DNA from 3 places in the Rhizobium sp. SYY.PMSO genome. Region 3 is predicted to be linked to each of the others. Evidence: predicted binding sites of a transcription regulator. Region 3 holds the regulator's gene; each other region holds the start of a gene.
What was found. The regulator LexA, encoded in region 3, represses DNA repair genes until DNA is damaged. The targets are predictions, from matches to a motif close to TGTTCNNNNTGTGTTCNG.
Positions count from the first base shown of each region.

Region 1: the regulator LexA is predicted to act here: its motif matches at 2,350-2,367, upstream of recA (recombinase RecA).
Region 2: the regulator LexA is predicted to act here: its motif matches at 2,875-2,892, upstream of ACJJVH_RS01915 (PA0069 family radical SAM protein).

Region 1 covers NZ_CP177349.1:1,482,497-1,486,947, forward strand. Annotated here, with positions in the region: gene alaS (alanine--tRNA ligase) at 1-1,031, opposite strand, end outside; gene recA (recombinase RecA) at 1,206-2,291, opposite strand; gene ACJJVH_RS07255 (carbohydrate kinase family protein) at 2,531-3,475, shown strand; gene ACJJVH_RS07260 (pseudouridine-5'-phosphate glycosidase) at 3,522-4,448, shown strand.
Region 2 covers NZ_CP177349.1:396,366-400,816, forward strand. Annotated here, with positions in the region: gene ACJJVH_RS01905 (phosphotransferase) at 106-867, shown strand; gene ACJJVH_RS01910 (ribonuclease HII) at 872-1,531, opposite strand; gene ACJJVH_RS01915 (PA0069 family radical SAM protein) at 1,648-2,805, opposite strand; gene ACJJVH_RS01920 (glycosyl transferase) at 3,067-3,585, shown strand; gene moaB (molybdenum cofactor biosynthesis protein B) at 3,873-4,427, opposite strand; gene ACJJVH_RS01930 (4-(cytidine 5'-diphospho)-2-C-methyl-D-erythritol kinase) at 4,427-4,451, opposite strand, start outside.
Region 3 covers NZ_CP177349.1:1,227,002-1,231,452, forward strand. Annotated here, with positions in the region: gene ACJJVH_RS05970 (ComEC/Rec2 family competence protein) at 1-2,277, shown strand, start outside; gene lexA (transcriptional repressor LexA) at 2,258-2,980, opposite strand; gene ACJJVH_RS05980 (VOC family protein) at 3,399-4,286, shown strand; gene kdsA (3-deoxy-8-phosphooctulonate synthase) at 4,283-4,451, shown strand, end outside.

The DNA.
Region 1 (4,451 bases), 260 kb from region 3:
GCGCGCACCAGCTCCGGATAGGCACGGCCCATCTGCTGGATCAGCGCCGGCAGCAGCTTCCACATCAGCGGTTCCTTGGCGCCGAGCAGCTGCGCGTGGCGCATGGCGCGGCGCATGATGCGGCGAAGCACGTAACCGCGGCCTTCGTTCGACGGCAGCACGCCATCGGCGATCAGGAAGGCGGAGGAACGCAGATGGTCGGCGATGACGCGATGGCTGGCGCGATGCTCGCCCTCGGCCTTGACGCCCGTCGCTTCTTCCGAAGCTTCGATCAGCGCGCGGAACAGGTCGATATCGTAGTTGTCGTGCTTGCCTTGCAGCACGGCGGCAACGCGCTCGAGGCCCATGCCGGTGTCGATCGACGGGCGCGGCAGGTCGACGCGCTGTTCCTTGGTGATCTGCTCGAACTGCATGAAGACGAGATTCCAGATCTCGATGAAACGGTCGCCGTCTTCTTCCGGAGACCCGGGAGGGCCGCCCCAGATATGATCGCCGTGATCGTAGAAGATTTCCGAACAGGGACCGCAGGGGCCGGTATCGCCCATCGCCCAGAAATTGTCGCTGGTCGCGATGCGGATGATCCGGTCGTCGGAGAGGCCGGCGATCTTCTTCCACAGGTTAAAGGCGTCGTCGTCGGTGTGATAGACCGTGACCAGCAGGCGTTTGGCATCGAGGCCGAATTCCTTGGTGATCAGGTTCCAGGCAAGCTCGATGGCGCGCTCTTTGAAATAGTCGCCAAAGGAGAAGTTGCCGAGCATCTCGAAGAAGGTGTGGTGACGCGCGGTATAGCCGACATTGTCGAGGTCGTTGTGCTTGCCGCCGGCGCGCACGCATTTCTGCGCCGTCGAGGCCGTCGTATAGGGACGCTGCTCCAGGCCGGTGAAGACGTTCTTGAACTGCACCATCCCGGCATTGGTGAACATCAATGTCGGATCGTTGCGCGGTACGAGCGGGCTCGACGGCACGATCTCGTGGCCGTTTTTCTTAAAATAGTCGAGAAAGGTCGACCGGATTTCATTCACACCGCTCATATGGGGCCCTTCAGTCCTGCGCTCGGCAACTTGCGTCAAAGTCAGTGGCTTTTATCGTTCGCTCCGGGCGCTGTCCAGCCGCACGAACAAAACCGGCCGCACATCCCTTGGACAATGCAGCCGGTTTCGGTTTTTTAGTCTCATCTCAAGCCGGTCATTGCTTTCCGGAAATCATTATTCTCCGGAAGCGTCGCCATCATCGGCATCCGGGCCGCCATTCTGCAGAAAGCGATCGGCAATGAGACCGGCATTCTGACGCAGCGACAATTCGATCTCGCGGGAAAGATCCGGATTATCGCGCAGGAAGATCTTCGCATTCTCGCGGCCCTGGCCGAGGCGCTGGCTGTTATAGGAGAACCAGGCACCGGACTTTTCGACGATGCCGGCCTTGACGCCGAGATCGACCAGCTCACCGGTCTTGGAAACGCCTTCGCCATACATGATATCGAACTCGACCTGCTTGAAGGGCGGCGCCATCTTGTTCTTGACGACCTTGACGCGGGTCTGGTTGCCGATCACCTCTTCCCGCTCCTTGACGGCGCCGATGCGGCGGATGTCAAGGCGAACCGAAGCATAGAATTTCAGCGCATTGCCGCCCGTCGTCGTTTCCGGCGAGCCGAACATGACGCCGATCTTCATACGGATCTGGTTGATGAAGATCACCATGGTCTTGGACTTCGAAATCGAAGCCGTGAGCTTGCGCAGCGCCTGGCTCATCAGGCGGGCCTGCAGGCCCGGCAGGCTGTCACCCATCTCACCTTCGATTTCGGCGCGTGGCGTCAATGCCGCGACGGAATCGACCACGAGAACGTCGACGGCGCCGGAGCGAACCAGCGTGTCGGTGATTTCAAGCGCCTGCTCGCCGGTATCCGGCTGCGAGATCAAGAGGTTCTGCAAATCGACGCCGAGCTTGCGGGCATAGACCGGATCGAGCGCATGTTCCGCGTCCACGAAAGCGCAGATACCGCCCTTCTTCTGGGCTTCCGCAATGGTCTGCAGCGCCAGTGTCGTCTTACCCGAGCTTTCAGGCCCGTAGATTTCGATGATGCGCCCCTTCGGCAAGCCGCCAATGCCGAGAGCGATATCGAGGCTCAGGGAGCCGGTGGAAACCGTTTCGATTTCGACCACATTCTCGTTAGAGCCGAGCTTCATGATCGAGCCCTTGCCGAACGACCGCTCAATTTGAGAGAGTGCCGCTTCAAGTGCCTTGCTTTTATCCACCGATTTGTCCTCTACAAGCCGCAAAGAATTCTGAGACATTCGATCCACCTTTAGGTTATTGGAGCCGCTCTAGCAATGTCGCCGCCGATGAGAATTCTGTACTCTATTTGTTCTATTATCGCAAGAGCACAACAAGCGATTGAAAGAAAAAGGTAAAATGATTTCCGTTCTACTTTTGTTTTCTCCTTTCTTCCCAGATAGTTACACGTCCGGGACGATCAATTCGGGCATGGCGCCGCGCCGCCCGATTCGTCTTTTCGATTGCCGAGGATAAGCAGATGGCGAAGAAGATTCTCGTTCTCGGCGGCGCTCACATCGACCGGCGCGGCCGCATATTCGGCGAGACGGCGCCAGGGGCCAGCAACCCCGGGGCCTGGTTCGAGGAGCCCGGCGGCGGCGGCTTCAACGCGGCACGAAATCTCTCCCGCCTGGGTTTCGACGTCAGGCTGATTTCGCCACGCGGGGGCGATCCTTCAGGCGAAATGGTGGCCGAAGCCGCCAGCCAGGCCGGCATCGACGACACGCCGTTCGTCTTCCTCGACCGCAAGACGCCAAGCTATACCGCCATCCTCGAGCACGACGGCAACCTCGTGATCGCGCTTGCGGATATGGAGCTCTACAAGCTGTTCGTTCCCAGGCGCCTGGCGATTCGTGCCGTTCGCGACGCTTTCGAGGATGCGGACCTCATTCTTTGCGACGCCAATCTGCCGGCCGAGACTTTGGCTGCAATCGCGGCAAAGGCCGCGATATGCGGCAAACCCGTCGCCGCCATTGCGATCTCGCCGGCAAAGGTCGTGCGGCTGAAGCCAAGCCTTGCCGCCATCGACCATCTGTTCCTCAACGAAGCCGAAGCCGCCGCATTGACCGAAAGCCGCCCGGAAGACCCGCGCGAATGGGTAACCGCCTTGCGCGCGCTCGGCCTGCGCAACGGTGTGATCACCCGCGGCAAGCGCGAGCTGATCGCCTTTTCGCGCGATGCCGTCGTCACCCTGCAACCGCCTGTCGTCGATAATGTCGCCGATGTCACCGGGGCGGGCGATTCGCTTGCCTCGGGCGTCCTTTCCGCCTTGCTCGCCGGCCACGATCTGGCCGAAGCCGTGCGGCACGGGGCAGCGGCTGCCGCGATCACCGTTCAATCTCCCTATGCGACCGCAGAAAATCTCTCCGCCGAACTGCTAAAGATGACGTTGGCCCTTGTTCCCAAGGCCGAAATTCTGTCATGAAGCCTGTTCAAAACGCGTATACTGTTTCAGTGAATTGGAAACGACAATGACCCAGCCTATCTCGCCACTGCTTCCGATCTCCTATTCGAAGGAAGTCGCCGCCGCCAAGCTGCGCGGCGCGCCGGTCGTGGCATTGGAATCGACCATCATCACCCACGGCATGCCCTATCCCGGCAATATCGAGATGGCCCGCAGCGTCGAGGAAATCATCCGGCAGGAAGGCGCCGTCCCGGCGACCATCGCCGTCATTCACGGTACGCTGCACATCGGGCTCGAGCCGGAAGAGCTGGAAGCGCTGGCGAAGACGGAAGGCGCGATGAAGGTTTCGCGCGCCGACATCGCCTTTGCGATCGCCGAGCGCCGCACCGGCGCAACGACGGTTGCCGCCACCATGATCGCCGCGGCACGCGCCGGCATCAAGGTTTTCGCCACCGGCGGCATCGGCGGCGTGCATCGCGGCGCTGAAGAGAGCTTCGATATTTCGGCCGACCTCGAAGAGCTTTCCCGCACCGGCGTCATCGTCGTCTGCGCCGGCGCCAAGGCGATCCTCGATATTCCGAAGACGCTCGAAGTGCTGGAAACGCGCGGCGTTCCGGTCGTAACCTATGACAGCACCGAATTCCCGGCCTTCTGGTCGCGCTCTTCCGGCCTTGCGAGCCCGCTGACGCTGAACAGCCCCGCTGCTATCGCCAACTTCCAGACCACGCGCGAACAGCTCGGCATCGACGGTGGCATGCTCATTGCAAATCCGGTTCCGGAAGCCGCCGAAATCCCGCGCGAGGAAATGGAAATCTATATCCAGCGCGCCATCGACAGCGCCGAGCGCGACGAAGTGTCCGGCAAGGCAGTGACGCCGTACCTGCTCAGCACCATCTTCGATATCACCGAAGGCCGCAGCCTCAAGACCAATATCGCGCTTGTCGAAAACAATGCGCGCCTGGCTGCGGAAATCGCCGTCGCCCTGGCGGAATAATCA
Region 2 (4,451 bases), 830 kb from region 3:
AAGGGGCTTCAACCCATCCAGATCTGCGGTTTGATATCGCCCATCGGTCTTTCGCGGGTTGATCGCCGCCGCAGCAGGCAGCTAAATCATGGCTGCGAGGGATAGATGTCAGCAGCAGACGATGGGCCATTTCGGCAAGGCAATCTGATCTTGAGGCGGGTGCGCCCATGGACACCCGGCGTGCAGGCGCTGCTGGCCTCACTGCGGCTGCACGGCTTCGATGCCGCCCCGTCGCCGAACGGATTCGATGAGACCTGGGAGAGAGTGGGCTATCTGCCGGGCGTAACCGGCGATCTCGCCGACAATGCCGCGATGCGCTCCGAACAGACCCTGCGATCGGCTGCGCGGCTGTTGCGCCGGTATCATCACAGCTCCGCTTTGGCTCTGAACGGCCTGGACGCGACGTACCTGTGGCAATTGCCGTCCCGTTCGCCGATCGAGATCATCTGTCACGGAGATTTTGCGCCCTACAATGTCGTTTTGAACGATGGCGTCGTGACCGGCATCATCGATTTCGAGGCCGCCCATCCCGGCCCGCTGGTGTGGGATCTGGCCTACGCCGTTTATCGCTGGGCGCCCTTGTCCGTGAACATGGCCGCCGAGGGACTGGATAGCTTTGCCGGCCAGATCCGGCGTGCACGCATCTTCCTCGACGCCTATGGGCTGCCGTTTGACGCGCGCAACCAGATGCCGGATGTCGTCATCCAGCGGCTCGAGGCGCTGCTGGCCTTCATGGAAAGGGAGGCTGCGCGCGGCAGCGAGCGCTATCGCCGGAACCTGCGGGACGGGCACGATCACATCTATCGGGACGATATCGCCTATGTGGCGGAACGGTCGGCGGAGATCGTCGCAGCGCTGACCGAATGAACCGCTAGACCGCGTCCTTGCGCAGAGGGCGGAAGCTCATGCGGTGCAGGGAGCAGGGGCCATGCTGCTCGATGCCGGCGCGATGCTGCGCGGTGCCGTAGCCGGCATGGGCCGCAAAGCCGTAGACGGGGAAGACGATGCCTGCGCGCGCCATCATCCGATCGCGCGTCACCTTGGCGACGATCGAGGCGGCGGCGATCGAGAAGGAGCGCGCGTCGCCCTTGACGACGGCCCTTCCGGGGCAGACGAGGCCCGTAGGCACATCGAGCCCATCGGTCAGCACATAGCTTGCCCGGATCGCCAGCCCGCAAATGGCGCGGCGCATCGCATCCAGGCTCGCCTTGCGGATATCGGTGGTGTCGATGCGGCTCGCGCTTGACGAGGCGATGGATACTGTTGCCGTTGCCAGAATCTCGACGAACAGCTCCTCGCGTCTGGCGGCGCTCAACTGCTTGGAATCGTTCAGCCCATTCGGGATGCGCTCGGGATCGAGAATGACGGCGGCTGCCACGACCGGCCCGGCGAGCGGCCCCCGGCCGGCCTCGTCCGCTCCCGCGACAGGCCAATGCCCGGCTCGGCGGGCAATCAGTTCCAGCTCGAAAGTCGGAACGAGAGGAGCGTCCTCGAACAACATTGGAGAATCGGGTGATGTGCTGCGTTTCATGCGGCGAAGCTCGCACACCACCCGATCTCCTGCAAGCCCCGGTGGATCATGGCGGCGAACCGGGGGCTTTCCAGCGGGTACAGGGAAAACCCGCAGGGAAGGTCAAACTGAAAATGTCAGAGTAACGACAGCTGCACGCCGCTGCCATCCGGCGGCACGAACAGATCGTCGCGCAATGCGATGTTGCGGCGCGTGAGATCGAGCCGGCGCGTCGCCATTTCGAAGCGGCGGCTGATCTGCCAGGCATAGGGCCCGGCGCCCTTCATGCGTTTGCCGAATTCGGCATCGTAATCCTTGCCGCCGCGCATCGAGCGGATCAGCGACATGACATGGCGGTAGCGGTCCGGATAATGCTGCAGCAGCCAGTCGCGAAACAGCGGGCTCACCTCCAGAGGCAGCCGCAGGATGACATAGCTCGCCTCCAGCGCACCGGCCGCCCTGCCGGCGTCAAGAATACGCTCGATCTCGTGATCGTTGAGGGCAGGGATGATCGGGGCCACCATGATCGAGGTACGAATGCCGGCCTCGCTGAGCGCCTGGATCGCCTCCAGCCGCCGTGGCGGCGTCGCTGCACGCGGCTCCATGGCGCGCGCCAGCTTCCGGTCGAGCGTCGTCACCGACAAACCCACCCGCACGAGGTTCCTGGCGGCCATTTCCTTGAGGATGTCGATATCGCGCATGACCAGCGCCGATTTGGTGACGATGGCGACCGGATGGCTGGCCTTGTTCAGCACTTCGAGGATCTGGCGCATGATCCGCCATTCTTTCTCGATCGGCTGGTAGGGGTCGGTGTTGGTGCCGATGGCGATGACGCGGGGCTTGTAGCCGGGCTTCGCCAGTTCGCGCTCCAGAAGCTTTGCCGCATCCGGCTTGGCAAACAGCTTCGATTCGAAATCCAGCCCGGCAGACAGGCCCATATAGGCATGCGTCGGCCGCGCGAAGCAATAGATGCAGCCATGCTCGCAGCCGCGATAGGGGTTGATGGACCGGTCGAAGGGGATATCGGGCGATTCGTTGCGGGTGATGGCGGTGCGCGGCTTTTCCACCTGAACTTCGGTCTTGAAGGGCGGCAGCTCCTCCCAGTTCTGCCAACCGTCATCGAAAGCCTCGCGCTGATGCGGCTCGAACCGGCCGCTCGGGTTCAATCCGGCGCCACGCCCGCGCCGGCGTTCGGCGTCGACCCTGAGGCCGGTATCGGCGATCAGCGCGTTGGCAACGTCTGCCGTATTGGCAGGCGCGAATGCGGCCTGCCCTGCAAGGGATTGCTCGTTCATCGGTAGCTCCAGGGCGGCTCATGCCATCGCGCGCCGCGTCTAAGATGATTAAATTCCTATCCGACAAATGAGAACATTGCAAGAACAAAAAAGAGGCGCGGCACAGATGTCGCGCCGCACTTTTCCGTCGGGAATAGCGTTAAGGCAAAAGGAGTGGGCGCATGGACGCAGTTTTCAGCCACATATAAGCCCTTGCTCAAACAAGCGGACTCACAGGGTTAGGCGCTGGCAATAAATTGTGCGCCGCTCTATAAATGGGCAATGTTGACGGTCATCATCGAATGCCAGGATCAGGAACCCGAGCTGGCGCAGACATTGGCGGCATTGGTGGCAGGCGCAGTCGAAGGGCTGGTCTGCGATGTCGTCGTGCTCGATCACGGCTCGCGGGACGGCACCTCGCGCGTGGCCGATGCGGCCGGCTGCCGGTTCTATTCGCAGTGGGACATCAAGGACATCCTGCGTTCGGCGCGCGGCGAATGGCTGCTGCTGGTCGAGCCCGGCGCCCGGCCGCAAGCCGGCTGGATCGACGAGATCGCCGAATATGTCTCGCTGAACAAGGTTCCGGCGCGCTTTACCGCATCGCGCGGTTATCGCCGGCCCTTTTTGAAGCGTATCGGCCGCAGTACATCGCCGCTGGAACTGGGATTGCTGCTGTCCAAGCCGCAGGCCATCGCCGCTGCGAGAACCGGCATGCGGCTGGCGGAATTCGCAAAAGGCCAAAAAAGCCGAAGGCTTGCAAGCGAACTCATCCCTTCCTGGGTCGCAAGAGCGGCGCGATAGAGCTCAATCCCCTGAATTCCATTGGTAGTCCTGCGCCTCCCGGGAGACCGACCATCCGGACGCGTCGATAGCGTCGCATTTCCTGGCCATCTTTCCGAAAAGCTGTCGGCTATCGGCAAGCACGATCCGAGCACGATCATGGAGACCTGTGCTGCCGAAAGCGGTAGCATCGAGATGGCGCTCAGCGATGCCTGCTGACGGAATCGCATTAATTTCAAGGCCGATGAATGGGAATAAATTCCTTATCCGTCGAGGCCCAAGGCGGCTGCAAATGGCTTGCCGATGGGCTATCGAGAACCGGCGCCTCGCCTCAGATGCTCGTCCAGGCGCGGCATGATCTCCACGAAATTGCAGGGCATGTGCCGATAGTCGAGCTGTGCTTTCAGGATGCCGTCCCAGGCATCCTTGCACGCGCCGGGAGAACCCGGCAGCACGAAGATGAAGGTGGCATTGGCGACGCCGCCGGTTGCTCGCGACTGGATCGTTGCCGTGCCGATCTTGTCGTAGGAGATGCGGTGGAAGACTTCGGAAAAGCCGTCCATGCGTTTTTCGAACAGGGGTTCCAGCGCCTCGGGCGTGACATCGCGGCCGGTGAAGCCCGTGCCGCCGGTGGTAATCACCACGTCGACCGCATCGTCCTTCGTCCAGGCTTCCACCTGGGCGCGGATCCGTTCCTTGTCGTCGGGCACGATGGCGCGGGCCGCCAGCCTGTGGCCGGAATCCGCGATGCGCGCAACCAGGGTGTCGCCTGATTTGTCGTCGGCAAGCGTGCGCGTATCGGAGACGGTCAGCACAGCGATGCCGACGGGAATGAAGGGTCTTTCGTTGCCCGAACCTGCCATCATGCCTCTCCCGCGATCGTCTCC
Region 3 (4,451 bases):
ATCAGGGACCTGATCGAGGAGGAGGCGGCATACGGACGCGCCATCCTGTTCGCGCCGATCTATATGGGGATCGGCGCGATCTTCTGGTTCAAGGCCGGCAACGACCCGCCTCCGCAGGCGGTGATTGCAGGCTTGCTGCTCTTTGCCGGCGGCTTCGTGTTCAGGCGGGAAGTGGGCAGGGTGTCTCGCCATCTGCTTTTCGCCGGCATGCTCATTTGCCTGGGCATGGCGCTGGCGCAATGCGAAAGCTGGCGGGCTTCCACGGTGATGCTCGATTCGGCGGTGACGACGACCGTTACCGGCCAGGTCGAGCGGCGCGAATCCTATGACAACGGCGGCTGGCGCTATGTCGTTCGTGTCGAGGCGACCGAAAAGCCCAGCATTCGCAGGTCGCCGCAGCGAGTCACGATCTTCGTGCGTAAACAGGCGGATGCTTTCGATCTCGGCGATCGCATCCAGGGCAGGGCGCGTCTGACGCCTCCTGCCGGGCCGGCCTTGCCCGGTCTCAACGACTTCGCATTCAGTTCCTATTTCAACGGTATCGGAGCGAACGGCTTCGCTTACGGCACGCCGAAACTGTTGTCTCCGGCTGATGACAATGCGGCGGGTTCGTTGCTCGACATGGCCGATATCAGACTTGCCGCCCTTCGCAACAGCATAGGCGACAGGATAAGGCAAACCTTGCCCGGTGACACCGGCGCTTTTGCTGCGGCACTTGTCACCGATGAGAGACGAGCGATCTCCAAGGACACGACCGAGGCGCTGAGAATTGCCGGCCTCACCCACATCATCGCAATTTCGGGTTTGAACATGGCGCTCTCGGCCGGCATCTTCTATGTCGGCCTGCGCTATCTGTTCAGCCTGTTCCCCGGCGTCGTGCAGGCGTGGCCTACCAAGAAATTCGCGGCATTCGGCGCGCTTGTCACGGTGACGGCCTATTACCTCATTTCCGGTTTCGGCGTGTCGGCGGAGCGCGCTTTCATCATGATGGCGATCATGCTGGTTGCCGTCCTTCTCGACCGGCCATCGCTCAGCCTCCGCAACGTGGCGTTATCCGCCATCGTCATTCTCATCCTTTCGCCGTCGCAGGTGCTCGGCCCGAGCTTCCAGATGTCCTATGCCGCAACCCTGGCGCTGGTGTCCGGCTATTCGCTGTGGAAGCGGCGGCGGCATCGGGAAAGCATTCTCTCGCGGTTCCGCGTGCTGAGCCCGCTGCTGTTTGTTTCGCGCTTCTTTGGCGGCGTGCTGTCGACCTCGTTCATCGGCGGCGCGTCGACGGCCATATTCTCGATCGAGCATTTTCACCGCCTGGCGACATACGGTCTCGCCGCCAATCTTGCGGCCATGCCGGTGGTTTCCTTCATCGTCATGCCGTTTGGCATGGCGGCGATGATGCTCATGCCGCTTGGTCTCGACGGCCCTTTCTGGAACGTCACCGGGGAGGGGCTGGAGCTCGTCATCGTGATTGCCAAAACCGTGGCCGGCTGGGGCGGGGACATCACCTTCGGCCGCCAGCCGGGCTGGCTGATGCCGACATTCATTGTCGGCTTCCTGATCATGAGCATGCTGCGGACCAGGCTTCGCCATTTGGGCTTGGTGCTGTCGCTTTCATCCGTCGGCGCGGCGGCATTCGGCTCCGGCGTGCCGAAGCCGGATCTGATGATCTCCGAAGACGGTGTTCTCGTCGCTCTGCGTCAGGACGCCATACTGGCCACCAACCGCGAACGGCCGCAGGCCTTCATCTTCGAACAATGGCAAAAGGCGCTGGTTGCACCTGAATATCAGCCGCCGACCATTCTTCCTGGCGACAGCCGGCTTCCTCATGTCAGCAAGTCGGATCGCCACCGACGGCTAAGCCGTGAAGAGGAGAGCGCCGTTCGCAAGGCAATGGAAGAGGCTCTTGACCGTACCATGCAGGGAAGCTTCGCCTGCCAGAAAGGCGCATGGTGCGTGGCCATGCTCGAAAACGGCGCCATGCTCGTCACCATCGAAAACGCAGCCTATCTGCCTCCGGCTTGCGATACGGCAAATATCGTCGTGACACCCATCCGGCTGCGGCTGGATCATTGCCGCTCCGGCGCCATGCTCATAACCGGCGCCACATTACGGCAAACCGGTTCCATCGAAATGGCGCTTGCCACCGACAAACCTGTTGTTTCCGCAGCGTTCGAAAACCCCCAACGGCCGTGGACGCGGCATCGAACCTACGATTGGCGCACGGATAAATTCGGCACGCCAGCCAGGCCCGTGCCGACGGTTAGTGATAGCGCCGAATGAGACCGACGAGCTTGCCCTGGACCTTGACGCGATCCGGTCCGAAAATGCGGGTTTCATAGGCCGGATTGGCGGCTTCCAGCGCAATGGAGGCGCCCTTGCGGCGAAAGCGCTTCAGGGTTGCTTCCTCGTCGTCGACAAGAGCGACCACGATATCACCCGGATTGGCTGTCGTTGAATTGCGGATGATGACGGTGTCGCCGTCAAAAATTCCGGCATCGATCATCGAATCGCCCCTGACTTCCAGCGCATAATGCTCGCCGGAGCCGAGCATGTCGGCGGGAACGGTAATGTCGTGCGTGTTGTTCTGGATGGCGGAAATCGGAACGCCGGCAGCGATACGCCCCATGACCGGCACCGAGGCCGAACCGTTGTGATCGTCATTCGCAACCTTCGCCGGCGCGGGGGGAGCGACCGGTTGAGGCTTGCCGAGACTGCCTTCGATGATACTGGGCGAAAAGCCGCGTCGCGGCTGCAGGCTTGGATTATAGGCTTCCGGCAGTTTGATGACCTCCAGCGCTCTTGCTCTATTCGGCAGGCGGCGGATGAAACCGCGCTCTTCTAGAGCCGTGATCAGGCGGTGAATGCCGGACTTGGATGCCAGATCCAGCGCGTCCTTCATCTCGTCGAAAGACGGCGGGACGCCGGATTCCTTCATGCGTTCGTGAATGAACAAAAGCAGTTCCTGCTGCTTGCGCGTCAACATCGTCTTGGAACCCCAGAATCAAGAAAAGGTCGTGAAACAAATCCAGAACGGACACTATATGTTCCATATGTGTTCCGCAAGTACTTAAATTTCGGTAAAACCTTGTGCGGCCAATTAAATAATTACCACTGTCGAATGAAGCGGCTGAATACCCAAGAGGGGTACATGTGGGCTAACCTGCCGATAAATATGGAAAATGCTGTCACGGCTGCTTCCGCGGCGTTCCAGTTCCATGGTGACGTTGGATTCGTGAATGCACGCGAAATCGCGGCGGATAGACCGGCTGGAAGAGAGAATCAGCTATCCCGTCGCCGGGATTGCCGTCTTCTTTGCCGCCATATCCCAAGGTTCTTGCTTCCATCTTGAATCAGGCGTTGGATGGGCGCAAATCTGCTCTGGCAGGAACACAGGAAAAGCCATGACCTCGTCACCGCATCCGCTGGATCATCTCGTGCTGCCCACCGTCAATATTGCCTTGGCGCGTGAACGCTTGGGCAAGCTCGGTTTCACGGTGGCCCCCGATGCGCGTCATCCTTTCGGCACCGAGAATGCCTGCGTCTTCCTTGCCGACAAGACCTATCTCGAACCTTTGGGCGTGGCCTCCCAGGAGCAGTGCGAGGCGAGCCTCGCGGAGGGCAACGTCTTCGTCGCGCGCGATCAGGCCTACCGCTTTCGTGTGGGTGAGGATGGCTTCTCGGCCGTCGTCTTCGGGTCGGACGATGCTGTTGCCGATGATGAGCGGTTCAAGGCAGCCGCGATCTCGGCCGGGCGGATGCTGGATTTTTCCCGGCCCATGAGAATGCCGGACGGAACGGAAACTGTCGCCGGCTTTCGCCTTGCCTTCGCGGCCGATCTGCGCGCGCCCGATCTTCTCGCCTTCTGCTGCCAGCGCATCAATCCCTTGCCGGCAGACCGCGGCGTGCTGGAGCGTCATGAAAACGGCGTGACCGGAATTGCGCGGGTGGCGCTTTCCGCGCCGAAGCCGGCGGCCTATCGCAGCTTTCTCGAAGAGGTTATCGGCGGCCCGCGCGTATCGGAACATTCCTTCGGATTGACGGTCAAGGCGGCCAATGCGGATCTTGAAATTTTGACGCCGGAAGGAATGGAAGCGTTTTACGATTTGCCGGTCTCCCCGGAAGATCCGGGGCTTCGTGCGCGCGCAATCCTTTTCAAAACGCGCGATCTTTCCGTGACATCGTCGCATTTCGCTGCTAACGGCGTCACCTACACGCGTAAGAACAATCGTATATTGGCGAGGTTTGCGCCCGGACAGGGCGCATTGTTCGCCTTCGAGGAGATAGCATGAGCACGAATTCCGAAGTGACCGTCGGCGAGGGTGCCTCCAAGGTCCTGTTTTCCAACGCCGCCAAGCTGTCGCTGATTGCCGGTCCCTGCCAGATGGAAAGCCGCGACCATGCTTTCATGGTCGCCGGCGTCCTGAAAGAGCTCTGCGGCAAGCTCGGCATCGGCC